2 regions of the Variovorax restrictus genome follow, and region 1 is predicted to be linked to the other one. Evidence: riboswitches for the same ligand, from Rfam matches in the RefSeq annotation. Region 1 holds a riboswitch; the other holds the start of a gene.
The links. A riboswitch is a leader RNA that binds a small molecule or an ion and turns the genes downstream of it on or off. The one in region 1 is predicted to bind S-adenosylhomocysteine.

Region 1 (7,267 bases):
TTGCTTTCGGCACCCGACCAGCGGCAAGCTGATGCCATGGGAGTTCAAGGTCGACGACCAAATCGTGGCGCGCGACATCGCACCCGCGCTGTGCACCAACGACGTCGACCTGGAAATCCGCGCGGTGCTGGCAGGCCAGGTGATCGGCCAGTTGATCGGTGCCACGGCGGCACCGCTGCTGCGCAGCGGGCACCTGGTGCCGTTGCTGACGCAGCACGTGACGGACCACCTCGGTCTGTACGTCTACTACGGCAGTCGGGTGGCGCAGCCGCTGCGTGTGCGCGCCTTCATCGACCTCGCGGTCGAGATGCTGACGGACAGCGCCGACTTCGTGCTGCAGCCGCACGAGTTGAAGCCGATACCGGCGCGCAAGCGCGCAGTGGTCCGCAGCAAACCGCGCTAGCCGTTCAAACGCGGCCGTCGGCCGGACGCAGCACGTTGCCCTGCAGCGTCACGGGTTTGCCAATGGGCGGCGCGGTGCGCGTTTCGACCGTGCGGAGGCGGCCATCGTCCATGCGTACGCTGACCTGGTAACTGGTCTCGGTGCGGGTGCGCTTCTCGATGGTGTGGCCGGCATAGCCACCGCCCACGGCGCCGATCACCGTGGCCGCCGTGCGTCCGCCGCCATGGCCGATCTGGTTGCCGAGCACGCCGCCCAGCACACCGCCTGCGACGGCACCGACGCCCGTGGGCGGCGCAGCGTGCTGAACGGTGCGCACGGATTCGACCCGGCCGCAGATCGCGCAGACCGGGGCTCGTGCGGGGGCCGGTGCTGCAGCGACGGTGCCATTGCCCGGTGCCGCATTCATTCCGGCGGTCGAAGGTGCGGTCGACGGCGGCTCCGTGCGACTCACGGTGTCCGGCACACGCGCCGGTGCCGGCAAGGCGGCAGAGGGCCGGTCGCCATCTTCAGGGCCGTACAGCGGTTGCGCCGGCGCAGTCGCGCTGGGCGTCCCGCCGTGATCGCTGCTGTGCTGGTAAAGCATCGTGCCGCCGAGCGCTGCGATCACGACAGCCAGTGCGCCAATGGTGCCCCACAGCACCTTGGGCGAGGTCGCGCCGCGCTGGGCTACCGGGCGGCGCTCGGGCAGCGGTTCGATATCGGTAGTGATCGGGTTCTGCATATCTGTCCTTTCGCTGAAACCTCCACGATGTTCCAGCTTAGACAGCGCAGCACCGCCGCGACTCCCGCCGTGGCTGTAAAAACCGTAACCGCGCCGACGGCCTACAGATTCGGTGCCAGAAGGCGCTCGAGCTCGCTCTCCGGCAGCCGACGGCGTGCCGCCTGATCGGCCAGCTGGTCGTGCCCGATCTTCCCGACGTTGAAGTACGTCGAGTCGGGATGGCTCAGGTGGAAGCCGCTCACGCTGGCCGCCGGCGTCATGGCCAGGCTCTCGGTCAGCGTCATGCCGATGTCGGCGCACTGCATCACCTCGAACATCTCGCGCTTCACGCTGTGGTCGGGGCAGGCCGGGTAGCCGGGCGCGGGGCGAATGCCGCGGTACTTCTCGGCAATCATGTCTTCGTTGCTCAAGGCCTCGTCCGCGGCGTAGCCCCACAGGTCGGTGCGCACGCGGTGGTGCAACGATTCGGCGAAGGCTTCGGCCAGCCGGTCGGCCAGTGCCTTGAGCATGATGGCCGAGTAGTCGTCGAGGTCGTCGACGAAGGCCTTCTCCTTCTTCTCGACGCCCAGGCCGGCGGTGACAGCGAACATCCCGACATAGTCCTTCAGCCCGCTGTCCTTCGGCGCCACGAAATCGGACAGGCATCGGCTCGGGCGCATCACGCCGTCGATCACCTGCTTTTCGGTCTGCTGGCGCATGCCGTACCAGGTCATCGCGACCTCGCTGCGCGTCTCGTCGGTGTAGAGCTCGATGTCGTCGTCGTTCACGGTGTTCGCCGGCCAGAAGCCCACGATGCCACTCGCACTGAGCCAGCGGCCTTCGATCAGGCGCTGCAGCATGCGCTTCGCGTCGGCATACACGCGCACGGCCTCGGCGCCCACGACTTCATCTTTCAGGATCGCGGGGAACGGCCCGGCCAGGTCCCAGGTCTGGAAGAACGGGCCCCAGTCGATGTACTTGGCGAGCTCGGTCAGGTCGAAGTTCTTGAACACGCGGCGGCCGATGAACTTGGGCACCGGCGGCGTGTAGTTCGTCCAGTCGATCGGCGTCTTGTTGGCGCGTGCCTTGGCCAGCGGCCACAGCGGCACCTGCTTCTTGTTGGCGTGCTGCAGGCGCACCTTGTCGTAGTCGGCGTTGAGTTCGTCGATGTACTTGGTCGCCTGGTCGCTCAGCAGGCTCTGCGCCACGCTCACGCTGCGCGACGCATCCGGCACGTAAACGACCGGGCCTTCATAGTGCGGCGCGATCTTCACGGCCGTGTGCACGCGGCTGGTGGTGGCGCCGCCGATCATCAGCGGGATCTTCTTGATGCGGAAATGGTCGTCGCGCTGCATTTCGCCGGCCACGTACTGCATCTCTTCCAGGCTCGGCGTGATGAGGCCGGAGAGGCCCACGATGTCGGCGCCCTCGACCTTGGCGCGCGCCAGGATCTCGTGGCAGGGCACCATCACACCCATGTTCACCACTTCGAAGTTGTTGCACTGGAGCACGACGGTGACGATGTTCTTGCCGATGTCGTGCACATCGCCCTTCACCGTCGCGATGATGATCTTGCCCTTGGTGCGCACGTCGCGGCCGGCCGCCTCGTCGCGCAGCTTCTCTTCCTCGATGTAGGGCAGCAGGTGTGCCACGGCCTGCTTCATCACGCGGGCCGACTTCACCACCTGCGGCAGGAACATCTTGCCGGCGCCGAACAGGTCGCCGACCACGTTCATGCCGTCCATCAACGGGCCTTCGATGACATGCAGCGGCCGGCCGCCCTTGGCGAGGATGTCCTGGTAGGCCTCTTCGGTGTCCTCGACGATGAACTCGGTGATGCCGTGCACCAGTGCGTGGCTCAGCCGGTCTCCCACGCTCACCGGCGCCTCGGGCGTGCCGCGCCAGTCGTTGCGCTTGCTCTCGTCCTTGGCGCCGCTCTTGGCGGTCTCGGCCACTTCGACCAGGCGTTCGCCAGCATCGGGGCGGCGGTTCAGGATCACGTCTTCGACGCGCTCGCGCAGCACCGGCTCGAGGTCGTCGTACACGCCGACCATGCCGGCGTTGACGATGCCCATGTCCATGCCGGCCTTGATCGCGTGGTACAGGAAGACGGTGTGGATGGCCTCGCGCACCGGGTCGTTGCCGCGGAAGCTGAAGCTCACGTTCGACACGCCGCCCGACACCTTGGCGCCGGCCAAGTTCTGCTTGATCCAGCGGGTCGCCTCGATGAAGTCGACCGCGTAGTTGTTGTGCTCTTCAATGCCGGTCGCGACCGCGAAGATATTCGGGTCGAAGATGATGTCCTCGGCGGGGAAGCCGATTTCGTCGACCAGGATGCGGTAGGCGCGCTGGCAGATCTCGACCTTGCGCTCGTAGGTGTCGGCCTGGCCCTTCTCGTCGAAGGCCATCACCACAGCGGCGGCACCGTAGCGGCGCAAGAGCTTGGCCTGGTGGCGGAACTGGTCTTCGCCTTCCTTCATGCTGATCGAATTGACGATGCCCTTGCCCTGGATGCAGCGGAGACCCGCCTCGATGACCTCCCACTTCGAGCTGTCGACCATGATCGGCACGCGCGCGATGTCGGGCTCCGACGCGATCAGGTTCAGGAAGCGGACCATCGCGGCCTTGCTGTCGAGCATGGCCTCGTCCATGTTGATGTCGATGACCTGCGCGCCGTTCTCGACCTGCTGGCGCGCCACGGCCAGGGCTTCCTCGAATTGGCCGTTGAGGATCATCCGCGCGAAGGCCTTGGAACCAGTGACGTTGGTGCGTTCGCCGATGTTGACGAACAGCGTGCCCTCGCCGATGCGCACGGGCTCGAGGCCCGACAGCTTCATCGGGGGAACGGACGTGACGGCAGAGGAAGAAGATTCGGACATGGGCTCACCTGGATTCGCGATGGTCAGGTGAGCGTCGTTGCGGGATCAGACCCGAGCCTGGCGGGGGTGCCGCTGCAACGCTCCTCGGGGTCGTCTATTTTAGTGGCCTTTGGTTGAGGTGATGGTTGTCGAGGTGCTTCGGTGTGGTGTAGGGGCGTCGGCGGGCGGCATGCCTTTGGGCGGCAGACGTCTCCGGCCCTTCGGGCTTCGCTGCTGCTCCTCGCGTCAGGCGGGGTCCGCGCAAACTCGCTTCGCTCAGACACGCGCGGCCCTGATCCGCCTGCCCCTGCGGTGCTCGCCGGAGCCTCAACAACCGCCCAAAGACATACCACCCACCGACGTGGACGCAATCGTTGTGCATCTCTCCGGCGAGCGCAGCGATCCCCAAGCCCGGCAGGCGGTGCGGGCCGGGCGATCCCCTGTGCGTCGCTGAGGAGCGCAGCCTTCCGCGGATCAGGGCTCGCGATTGTCTGAGCGCAGCGAGTTCGAGCGAGACCGCGCGAAAGGCGAGCACCGCAAGGCAGCCCGAAGGGCCGGCGCACCGGGGTCGTCCGGCTCGCACCGCCTGCCGGGCGCCCTCACCAACGCCAACGATCAAGCAGAAACCGCGTCCCCCACCCGCACCGTAGAAAACGTAAACGGCGGCAACCCCTTCAACAACCGCTGACCATACGAAGTCCTCACCAGCCGCCTGTCGTAGCAGTACACGGAAGCGCGATCTTCTTCGCTCCGAATCGCCCGCCCCACCCATTGCGCCAATCGAATGGCCGTCGCCGGCACCACCAGCTCGGTGAACGGATCGCGCCCCACCGTGCGCAGCCACTCGGCCCGCGCCTCGCCGACCGGGTCGTCCGGCGGTGCGAAGGGCAGCTTGGCGATGAAGACCGATTCGCAGAGCTTGCCCGGCAGGTCGAGCCCTTCGCCGAAGGACTGCATGCCGAAGACGATCGACGGCAGCCCCTCGGCCACGCGATGGCGGTGGGTGGCCAGCAGTTGCTGGCGCGGCATGGCGGTCTGCAGCAGCACGCGCGGCTTGAGCGCGGCGGGCAGCGCCTCGACCGCCTGGCGCAGCTGGTCGCGCGAGGTGAACAGCACCAGCGCGCCGTGCCGCACGTCCGCCAGGTCGCGCACCAGCGCCTGGACCATCTCGGCGACGTAGCCGGCCGCGTCGCGCGGGTCGGCCCGGGTTTCGACGGCGATCAGCTTGCCCTGCGCGGCGTAGTCGAAGGGGCTGGGCACCTCCAGCGTGGTCGCCGCCTCGTCGCCATGCAGGCCCGACTCGCGCAGGAAGAAATCGAAGTGGCCGCAGCTGGTGAGCGTGGCCGATGTCAGCACCGCGCCGCGCACCTTGGCCCACAGGTGGTGGCGCAGCGTCGCGCCGGGCAGCAGCGGGCTGGCGTGCGCCTGCAGCGTGGCCTGGTCGCCGTCGACCTGCAGCGTGAACCACTTGGCGGCCGGCACCGCGTCGGGCGGGGCTTCGCGCAGCAGCAGCTGGGCGGTGTCGAGCGTCTGCTCCAGCCGCGGGGCGAGCGCGCCGAGCTGGGCGTACATGGTCGACAGCTTGCGCGCCATCGCGGGTTGTTCGCGCATCTCGGTGCGCAGGGCGCTGGCGATCACGCGCAGAGCATCGAGGAAGCCCGACGCGTGGTGCGCCACCCGGCCCAGCGGGCCCTGGAGCGCTTCGGGCAAGGCGCCCAGCGGCAGGCGCGCACGCGCGGGGCCACGGCCGGGCAGGCCCGCCGGGCCGGCGACGTCGGTCTTGAGGCCGTCGCCGTACAGGTCCATCACCAGCCGCTCGGTCTCCTGCAGCGCCTGGCGCATCTGCGCGGCGTGCATCGGCACGTCGGCCACCTCGGTGACCTCGAAGCGCACGCCCACGCGCACCGCGCGCTGCGCGAGGCGCTCGACCCAGCCGTGGCGGCCCAGGTCCATGCGACAGCCGAACTGCGCGAGCGCGGTGGCCGGCAGGTGGTGCGCCTCGTCGAGCACCAGCAGGCAGTTGTCCAACTCGGGCAGCTGGCGATTGCCGATGGAGGCCAGCAACAGGTCGTGGTTGACCACCACCACCTGCGCGCCGACCAGCGTCTTGCGGCGCTCGTAGTAGACGCACTGGTTGAACGACGGGCAGTGCTTGCCGGTGCACGATGCCGCGTCGGCCGCCATGGGGAGCCAGGCATCGGCGGCGGGCGGGGTGTCGCGGGTGTCGCGGTCGCCGTCCCAGGCGCCGCTGGAGAGCGTGTGGGCGATGCCGGTGTAGAACTGGAGGCGAGCCTCCACTTCGTGCGCAGGCCGCGCGGGGTGGGAATTTGCGGCAGCGTCGTCGTCGGCGAAGAGGTCCTCTTCGCCGTCTTCGTCCTCGTCGTCCTGCTCGGCCATCATCCCGGTCAGGCGTTCCAGCTTCTGCTGGCAGACGTAGCGCCCGCGGCCCTTCGCCAAAGCGAAGCGGAAGGGTTCCGGCATCAGCTTGGCGAGCGCCGGCAGGTCCTTGTGGACCAGCTGCTCCTGCAGCGCCACGGTCGCGGTGGAGATCACGACGCGGGTGTTGCGCGCCAGGGCCAGCGCGATGGCGGGCGCGCAGTAGGCGAGCGACTTGCCGACGCCAGTGCCGGCCTGGATCACCGCGATGGCGCGCACCGGCGGGTCGGCCGGGCCGTCACCGTCATCGCTCTCGGTCTTGCCGAGGGTGGCCGCGGCCAGCGTGTCGGCGACTTGCTCGGCCATGCGCCGCTGGCCGTCGCGGCTGCGGAAACCGGCGCTGGACTGGACCACCCCGTCGAACGCCTGCAGGGCGGACGCGGCCCATTCCAAAGAAGACATGCGCCGAGTGTTGCACGGCCGCCCGACACGGGCGGTGCGTCAGGCTGGCTGGGCGGCCCCCGTCGCGGAGGCCGGCAGGCCGAAGATGGCGTCGAAAGCCCAGTTGAAGACGAAGGTGTAGACGAGGAAGAACACCACCAGACCCAGGTCCATCACCAGCGCATCCCACAAGCTCACATCCAGCCACCACGCGAAGGTCGGCACCAGGAAAGCGACGAGGCCGCCCTCGAAGCCGATGGCATGGGCGACGCGGCGCCACACGCTGCGCCCGCGCACCGCCTGGCGCGACTCCCAGCGTTCGAAAAGCCAGTTGAAGCTCAAATTCCACAACACGGCGATCGCGGACGCGATCATCGCCAGCACACCCGAATGCCCCAGCCCCTGGCCCGACATCAGCGCCAGCCCCACGCTCGCTGCGACGATGGCGATGCCTTCGTAAAGCGTGATGTAGACGACGCGGCGCTTGAG
Region 2 (7,267 bases), on a different contig from region 1:
CCACTGCCGGAACTGGACGCCACGGGCGTTGCAGGGGATGCAGGGGATGCCGGGGTCGGGAGGGACGCGGGGGTGAGGGTGGCGGGTGAGGCAGAGGGTGTCGCAGCCAACTTGGTTTCACCGACCCGCACGCCCGCGAGCGGTTGATCGCCGATTTGCGCACCACGATCGAAGGTTCGCACCTCGCCGAAGACCAATTGCATCCAGCTTGGATAGTTGAAGCCCGCGCCCGTTCCAGAGTCGATGGCCGCACCGATCAGCCCACCGATCAACACGTTGCCGACCATGCCGGTATTGACCCGGGACGTCGCCTGCCCACTGGCCGGCGCATAGCCCGGCTGCCTGCATTCAATGTTCAGCGTGCCGCCCGATCGGCGCACCTGGACACTCGACCCCGACAGCGCGGTCGTTTCCGACTTGTCGTTGGCCACGCTGCATTCAGCACCCTCGACAGCCTTGCCATCCGCTGTGAGCGTGTCGATCGTCACCGTCTGGCTGGTTCCGTTCGTCACCGACGCGCAGCCCGCGAGAATCGACAATACGCAGACGCCAGCGCACAGGCCCCAAAATCGCCCCCTCGAGATTCGCATCTCCACTCCTCTTGTATTTGAATGTTACGGGCGTGGAGTCTAGCGATCGCCCCTCTTCTCTCCAGGCACTATTTCACATGTTCAGCTACCGCCACGCCTTCCATGCCGGCAACCACGCCGACGTGCTCAAGCACACGGTGCTGATTGCCACGCTCGAGCACCTGCTCGAGAAAGACGCGGCACTCACCGTGGTCGACACCCATGCCGGGGCCGGGCTGTACCGGCTCGACGGCGACTACGCCGACACCAGTGGCGAGGCCGCGCAGGGCGTGCTGCGACTGCTCAACCCGCCGGCCGCGCCCGTGGCCGCCCCGGGCACCAAGAAGGCCACGCCCCCTGGGACCGATGCGCCCCTGGCCGACGCCATCGCCCGTTACCTCGCCGTGATCGCCGACTTCAACCCGAAGGGCGGCGCGAAGGTCTATCCCGGCTCGCCTTTCATCGTGCAACACCTGCTGCGCGAGCACGACCGGCTCAAGCTCTTCGAGCTGCACCCGACCGATTCGCGCACGCTCGACGCCAACATCGCGCAGCTCGAGGCCGGCCGGCAGATCGCCGTCTTCGGCGAAGACGGCTTCGGCAGTGCCACCAAATTCCTGCCGCCGCCGTCACGCCGCGCCCTGGTGCTGTGCGACCCGAGCTACGAACTCAAGACCGACTACGGCCGCGTGCTCGACTTCGTCGGCGAAGCCCTCAAGCGCTTCGCCACCGGCACCTACGCCGTCTGGTACCCGATCATTCCGCGGCCCGAGGCACACGACCTGCCGCGCCGGCTCAAGACGATGGCGACCAAGGCGGGCAAGTCGTGGCTGCATGCGACGCTGACCGTCAAGTCGAGCAAGATCGTGACGGCGCCGACCGGCGAAACGCGCCGGCCCGGGCTGCCCGCCAGTGGGATGTTCCTGATCAACCCGCCCTACACGCTCAAGGCGCAGATGGCAGCCGCGCTGCCGCAGTTGGTGGAACGCCTGGGTCAGGACCGCAACGCCACCTTCTCGCTCGACGCCGGCGGCTGACGGCTACTTTTGCCGGCGGGCCGCGACCTGCCGCTTCGCCTTGGCGGCACGCGCTGGCGCCTTGGCCTGCCCGCGATCGGTGTCTGGCGACGGCTGCAATGCCGCCACGTCCGCCACCTCGCCGTTGCAGCGCATGCCCGGCTGGTCGACGACGTGCAAAGCCACCTGCTTGATGCCCGTGCTGACCATGTCCAGGGCCTCCGCGGCAGCCCGGCTCAGATCGATGACACGGCCGGCGGCAAACGGCCCGCGGTCGTTGACACGCACCAGCACCTCGCGCCCGTTGACCAGGCTGCGCACGCACAGCACGGTGTTGAAGGGCAGCGTACGGTGCGCCGCTGTCATGGAGGTCATGTCGAAGCGCTCGCCATTGGCGGTCTTTCGCATATGGAAGCCGATGCCGTACCACGACGCACCGCCGCGCTGGTAGATGGTGCGCGGCGCCTCGTCGCCGGGCACGCCGTCATCGGGGCCGAGCTCGTCCTCGCCCGTCGAGGCCAGGTCGTAGCGCACGGCAGGCACGGCCGAACGAGGACGCGCACCGGCCGGCACCGACAGATCGCGCGTCAGCGGCCGAAGGCCGGTGCCAGCCGGCGCGGCCGGCGACTTGGCCTCATCGGTCGAAGGTGGCGCGACGCAACCCACCAGCAGCCCGGCGAGCAAGGCGGCGAAGCCAGCTCGCCAAGACACACCGCTGGCGCGGCCGAGCGTCATGCGCGCTTGCCGAGCCGCTCCAGCAGGGCGAGCGTGGCAGCGGATTGGTTCATCGTATAGAAGTGCAGCGCCGGGGCGCCACCGTCGCGCAGTCGCTCGCACAGGCGCGTCACCACGTCGAGGCCGAAGGCCTTGATCGACGCGATGTCGTCGCCATAGCTCTGCAGCCGCAGCCGGACCCAGCGCGGAATCTCGGCACCGCAGGCGTCGGAAAAACGCATGAGCTGCGTGGAGCTGGTGATGGGCATCACGCCCGGCACGATCGGCGTCGAAATGCCCAGCCTGCTGCATTCATCGACGAAGCGGAAGTACGCATCCGCATTGAAAAAATACTGCGTGATGGCCGAATCGGCACCGGCGCGCACCTTCTCGGCGAAGGCTTTCAGGTCCGCCTCGGGCGAACGCGCCTGCGGATGCACTTCGGGGTAGCAGGCCACCTCGATGTGGAAATCACGGCCCGTCTCCTCGCGGATGAAGGCCACCAGGTCGCTCGCGTACTGGAACTCGCCACCCGCGCCGTAACCGCTGGGCAGGTCGCCACGCAGGGCCACCAGACGTTTGACGCCCATGGCCTTCAGTTCGCCGAGTTGGCCGCGCACGGTGGCCTTGGTGGCGCCGATGCACGAGAAGTGGCTGGCAGCATCGCCGCCCTCTTCCAGGATCTCGCGCACCGCGGCGAAGGTGCCGTCGTGGGTGGAACCGCCTGCGCCGTAGGTCACCGAGCAGAACTCGGGGCGCATCGCATAGAGCTGCTGGCGCACCGCACGCAGCTTCACCGCGCCTTCGGGCGTCTTGGTCGGAAAGAATTCAAAGCTCAGCGGAAGTTGCATCGGCAGCTCCTTCTGGGCCGTCGTCGCGGACGGCATGAATGAAGAACTCGCGGTTGCCGTCGCCCCCGGCGATCGGGCTGTCGAGCCACCGCACCACGCGCAGGCCGAGGGCAGCACAGGCGTCGCGCAGCCGCTGCTCGACGATCGGGTACATCGCCTCGTCGCGCACGATGCCACCCTTGCCGACCTGGCCGGGCTGCAACTCGAACTGCGGCTTGACCAGCATCAGCAGGTCGCCGCCGGTCGCGAGGAATGGCACCACTGCCGGCAGCACCAGCGTGAGCGAAATGAAGGACAGGTCACCGACGATCAGGTCGAACGCGGTGTCCTCGTCCTCAGGAAAATCGTCGGCCGTCAGCGCACGCGCATTGACCTTCTCGATGGCGGTCACCCGCTCGTCGGCCCGAATGCGGTCGTGCAACTGCCCGTGACCCACGTCGATGCCGACCACGTGCACGGCACCGTGCTGCAGCAGGCAATCGGTGAAGCCACCGGTCGACTGGCCGATGTCGAGACAGCGACGGCCCGACGGGTCGACGCCTGTCGCGGCCAGCGCGCCGTCGAGCTTCAGCCCGCCGCGCGACACGTAGCGCGACTCGGCCGCATCGACCAGCTCGAGCTCGGCCGACTCGGGAATGTCGTCGCGGTTCTTGCCTACGCTGCGCCATTCGGCACCGCTGCCGGCGTCGCGCCAGCGCAAGCCGCCGGTGATGAGACGGACGGCTTGCGAACGCGAGGCGGCGAGGCCTCGCTCTACCAACAATTGATCAGCACGCAAGGCGCGCAATCAGTAGCGGTACGTGTCCGCCTTGTACGGACCCGCTTTGTTCACGCCGATGTAGGCGGCCTGCGCGTCGGTTAGCTCGGTCAGCATCGCGCCGACCTTCTTCAGGTGGAGGCGCGCGACCTTCTCGTCGAGGTGCTTCGGCAGCACGTAGACCTTGCCGGCTTTGTACGCGTCGGGCTTGGTGAACAGCTCGATCTGCGCAATGGTCTGGTTCGCGAACGACGACGACATCACGAAGCTCGGGTGGCCCGTGCCGCAACCCAGGTTCACCAGGCGGCCCTTGGCCAGCAGGATGATCTTCTTGCCGTCCGGGAAGGTGATGTGGTCGACTTGCGGCTTGATCTCTTCCCATTCGTACTTCTCGATCGACGCGACGTCGATCTCGTTGTCGAAGTGGCCGATGTTGCAGACGATCGCCTGGTCCTTCATCTTCACCATCGTGTCGTGCGTGATGACGTCCTTGTTGCCGGTCGTCGTCACGAAGATGTCGGCCTTGTCGGCGGCGTAGTCCATCGTCACGACCTTGTAGCCTTCCATGGCGGCCTGCAGCGCATTGATCGGGTCGATTTCCGTGACCCACACCTGGGCGCTCAGTGCGCGCAGGGCCTGGGCCGAGCCCTTGCCCACGTCGCCGTAGCCGGCCACGACCGCGACCTTGCCGGCGATCATCACGTCAGTGGCGCGCTTGATGCCGTCGACCAGCGATTCGCGGCAACCGTACAGGTTGTCGAACTTGCTCTTGGTGACCGAGTCGTTCACGTTGATCGCGCGGAACTGCAGCGTGCCCTTGGCGGACATCTCGTTCAGGCGGTGCACGCCGGTGGTCGTTTCCTCGGTCACGCCGATGATCTCGGCGGCCTTGCGGGTGTACCAGGTCGAATCGACGGCCAGCTTGGCCTTGATCGCGGCGTAGAGAATGGTCTCTTCTTCGCTCGTCGGGTTGGCGAGCACGCCCAGGTCCTTCTCGGCGCGCTGGCCCAGATGCATCAGCAGCGTGGCGTCACCGCCGTCGTCCAGGATCATGTTCGGGCCTTCGCCCTTCGAGCCCTTGGGGCCGAAGTCGAAGATGCTGTGGGTGTAGTCCCAGTAGTCCTTCAGCGTCTCGCCCTTGATCGCGAAGACCGGCGTGCCCGCAGCGGCGATGGCGGCGGCGGCATGGTCCTGCGTGGAGAAAATGTTGCACGAGGCCCAGCGCACATTGGCACCCAGCGCCTGCAGGGTTTCGATCAGCACCGCGGTCTGGATCGTCATGTGGATCGAGCCGGTGATGCGTGCGCCCTTGAGTGGCTGGGCGGCCTTGAACTCCTCGCGAATGGCCATCAGGCCGGGCATTTCGGTTTCCGCGATGCGGATTTCCTTGCGGCCCCAGGCGGCAAGGGTGATGTCGGCGATCGCCTGGTCGGCGGAAGCAACGGGGGTGGGCTTGAGAACAGCGTTCATGAAAACTCCAAAGCAGGTTTGACGACTGCCGCTGCACTCGGGAGGTTCGACCGGAAAAGGGCTCACCGCGAGAACAGCGGATGAGCGTGGTTGCGATGTAGTCCGAGCCTCACGCCTGATGGCGCTGCAACGCTCCTCGGAGCCGCCATTCTAAGTGTTCGGCGCCCGGCCGTGCTCGCGCAGGGCTCACTTATCCTTTCATCCAGTAACATTTGCACGGGCGCCTCAGAGGGCACGGGCCGGGAGGCGATTCTCAAAACACAGCGCGAAAAGCGCGACAGGGAGTCGGTTATGCAAGGAATTTCGAGGGCGCTCTACAGCGCCTTGGTGGTGAGTGCGCTGCTGGGCGCTTGCGGTGGCGGTGGCGGTGGCGGTGGCGGTGGTGGTGATAGCGGCACCGCCAGTTCCCCGAGTGGCAGTGGCAGCACGTCGGCGCCCGCCGAGACACCGCTGACGGTCAAGGTGAGTGTGAACGGCACGCCAGCCACGCCGGATGCGTCCGGCATCTATGCGGTCAAGCCAGGTGACACGGTGATGGTCACCCCCAGTCAGGCAGCCAGCTGGACGTCGACCAACGGAACGGCGAGTGCGATCACGCTGCGCAACCCCAGCATCTCCGGCAGCCAATGGGCGTCGCAGCTGGTGAACACGTTGACCACGACGACGCTCTACACGGTAAACGCCAGCGCGGGCACCACGCTGAGCGCCAAGACCGTCTTCAGTGTGGCGGCGGCGGACGCGCGCAACGGCAGCTACAAGGTCTTCGCGACCAACGGCACCCGGCAAACGCTGACGCTCAACTTCGACATCAAGACCTATGAGATGAGCGACGGTAGTAATCCTGTCGCATCGGGCTCGATCAGTGAAGACAACAACGCTACAGGCACGTACGTGTTCGGCAGCAGCCGCATCACCACCAGCACCAACAACGCGCGCTTCAAGCTCGCGCAGGACACGGTCGTCGGCGCATTCCCGTTCGTCGTCACCCAGGTGGCCACGACGAGCTATGCGGTGCAACCTTTCGTGGCCTCGCGGGCCCTGGAAACGGATGCGGTGGCACTGGATGGTGTCTACAACCGTTTCGGAATCGATGTCGGATCTGCATCGGCCAGTTCGCAGATTTCGCAAGTTCAGATATCTGGCAACGGCTCAACCTTGATCCGTTGCGCCGACAACACGATCTACAGGATCGATGTCTGCCCTGGAGGGTCGCAGCAAGCCTGGACGATCACGGCCGGGAGTACGGCCGACACCTGGAAGATGACCGAAGTCGCTAATCCCACCAACTATTCGATCTTCTCGGTCGCGCGGCTGGGTGGTCAGAAGATCTTTCTGATTGCCGGCAAGCGGCTCGCCGATCCGATGACCTCTGTGTTCCGGCTGGGCGTAACCGAGACGAGCACCTGGCCGACAGGCACCGGCGTTGGCACCAGCACGCAGGGCTCATGGGGCACCGTCAGCGTTCAAGCCGGGCAATCGACGCGAAGCGCCGTCGCAGCGGACGGCACCACATCGACGGCGCAAAACACATTCGGCCCGATGAATGCACAGGGCCCGCTGGGCATGCGAGCGATCACCAATGGCGCGAACGCAGGAGACGTCTATTTCGCGATGCAGGGAGCCAAGCTCTTTGCCATCGTCGGCGCCAACAACCCATCTACCGCTGGTTACCTCCAGATCAACCTGATGGACTGACCGAGGCGAGTCCACTGGCGGCGCCCGCCGTCAGCACGCTCGCTAAAATCGCAGGCTTTGCGTAGCCGCCGCGCCGTGAGCGCCACGCGCTCACCGTTCTTCGCGCGCCCCGCGTTCACGCCATGACCTTCGAATCCGAAACCCGCCGCCGTCGCACCTTCGCGATCATTTCCCACCCGGACGCCGGCAAGACCA

Region 2: another riboswitch for S-adenosylhomocysteine. It lies ahead of ahcY (adenosylhomocysteinase); the one in region 1 lies ahead of metH (methionine synthase).

The regions. Positions count from the first base shown of each region.
Region 1 covers NZ_JBPJZH010000001.1:137,755-145,021, forward strand. Annotated here, with positions in the region: gene ACSFA0_RS00660 (LysR family transcriptional regulator) at 1-403, shown strand, start outside; gene ACSFA0_RS00665 (outer membrane lipoprotein) at 408-1,124, opposite strand; gene metH (methionine synthase) at 1,226-3,940, opposite strand; S-adenosyl-L-homocysteine riboswitch at 4,005-4,072, opposite strand; gene dinG (ATP-dependent DNA helicase DinG) at 4,577-6,799, opposite strand; gene ACSFA0_RS00680 (PACE efflux transporter) at 6,839-7,267, opposite strand, start outside.
Region 2 covers NZ_JBPJZH010000003.1:199,957-207,223, reverse strand. Annotated here, with positions in the region: gene ACSFA0_RS20440 (hypothetical protein) at 1-539, opposite strand, end outside; gene ACSFA0_RS20435 (23S rRNA (adenine(2030)-N(6))-methyltransferase RlmJ) at 668-1,606, shown strand; gene ACSFA0_RS20430 (septal ring lytic transglycosylase RlpA family protein) at 1,610-2,320, opposite strand; gene metF (methylenetetrahydrofolate reductase [NAD(P)H]) at 2,317-3,150, opposite strand; gene ACSFA0_RS20420 (TlyA family RNA methyltransferase) at 3,128-3,928, opposite strand; gene ahcY (adenosylhomocysteinase) at 3,938-5,377, opposite strand; S-adenosyl-L-homocysteine riboswitch at 5,453-5,519, opposite strand; gene ACSFA0_RS20410 (hypothetical protein) at 5,669-7,072, shown strand; gene ACSFA0_RS20405 (peptide chain release factor 3) at 7,195-7,267, shown strand, end outside.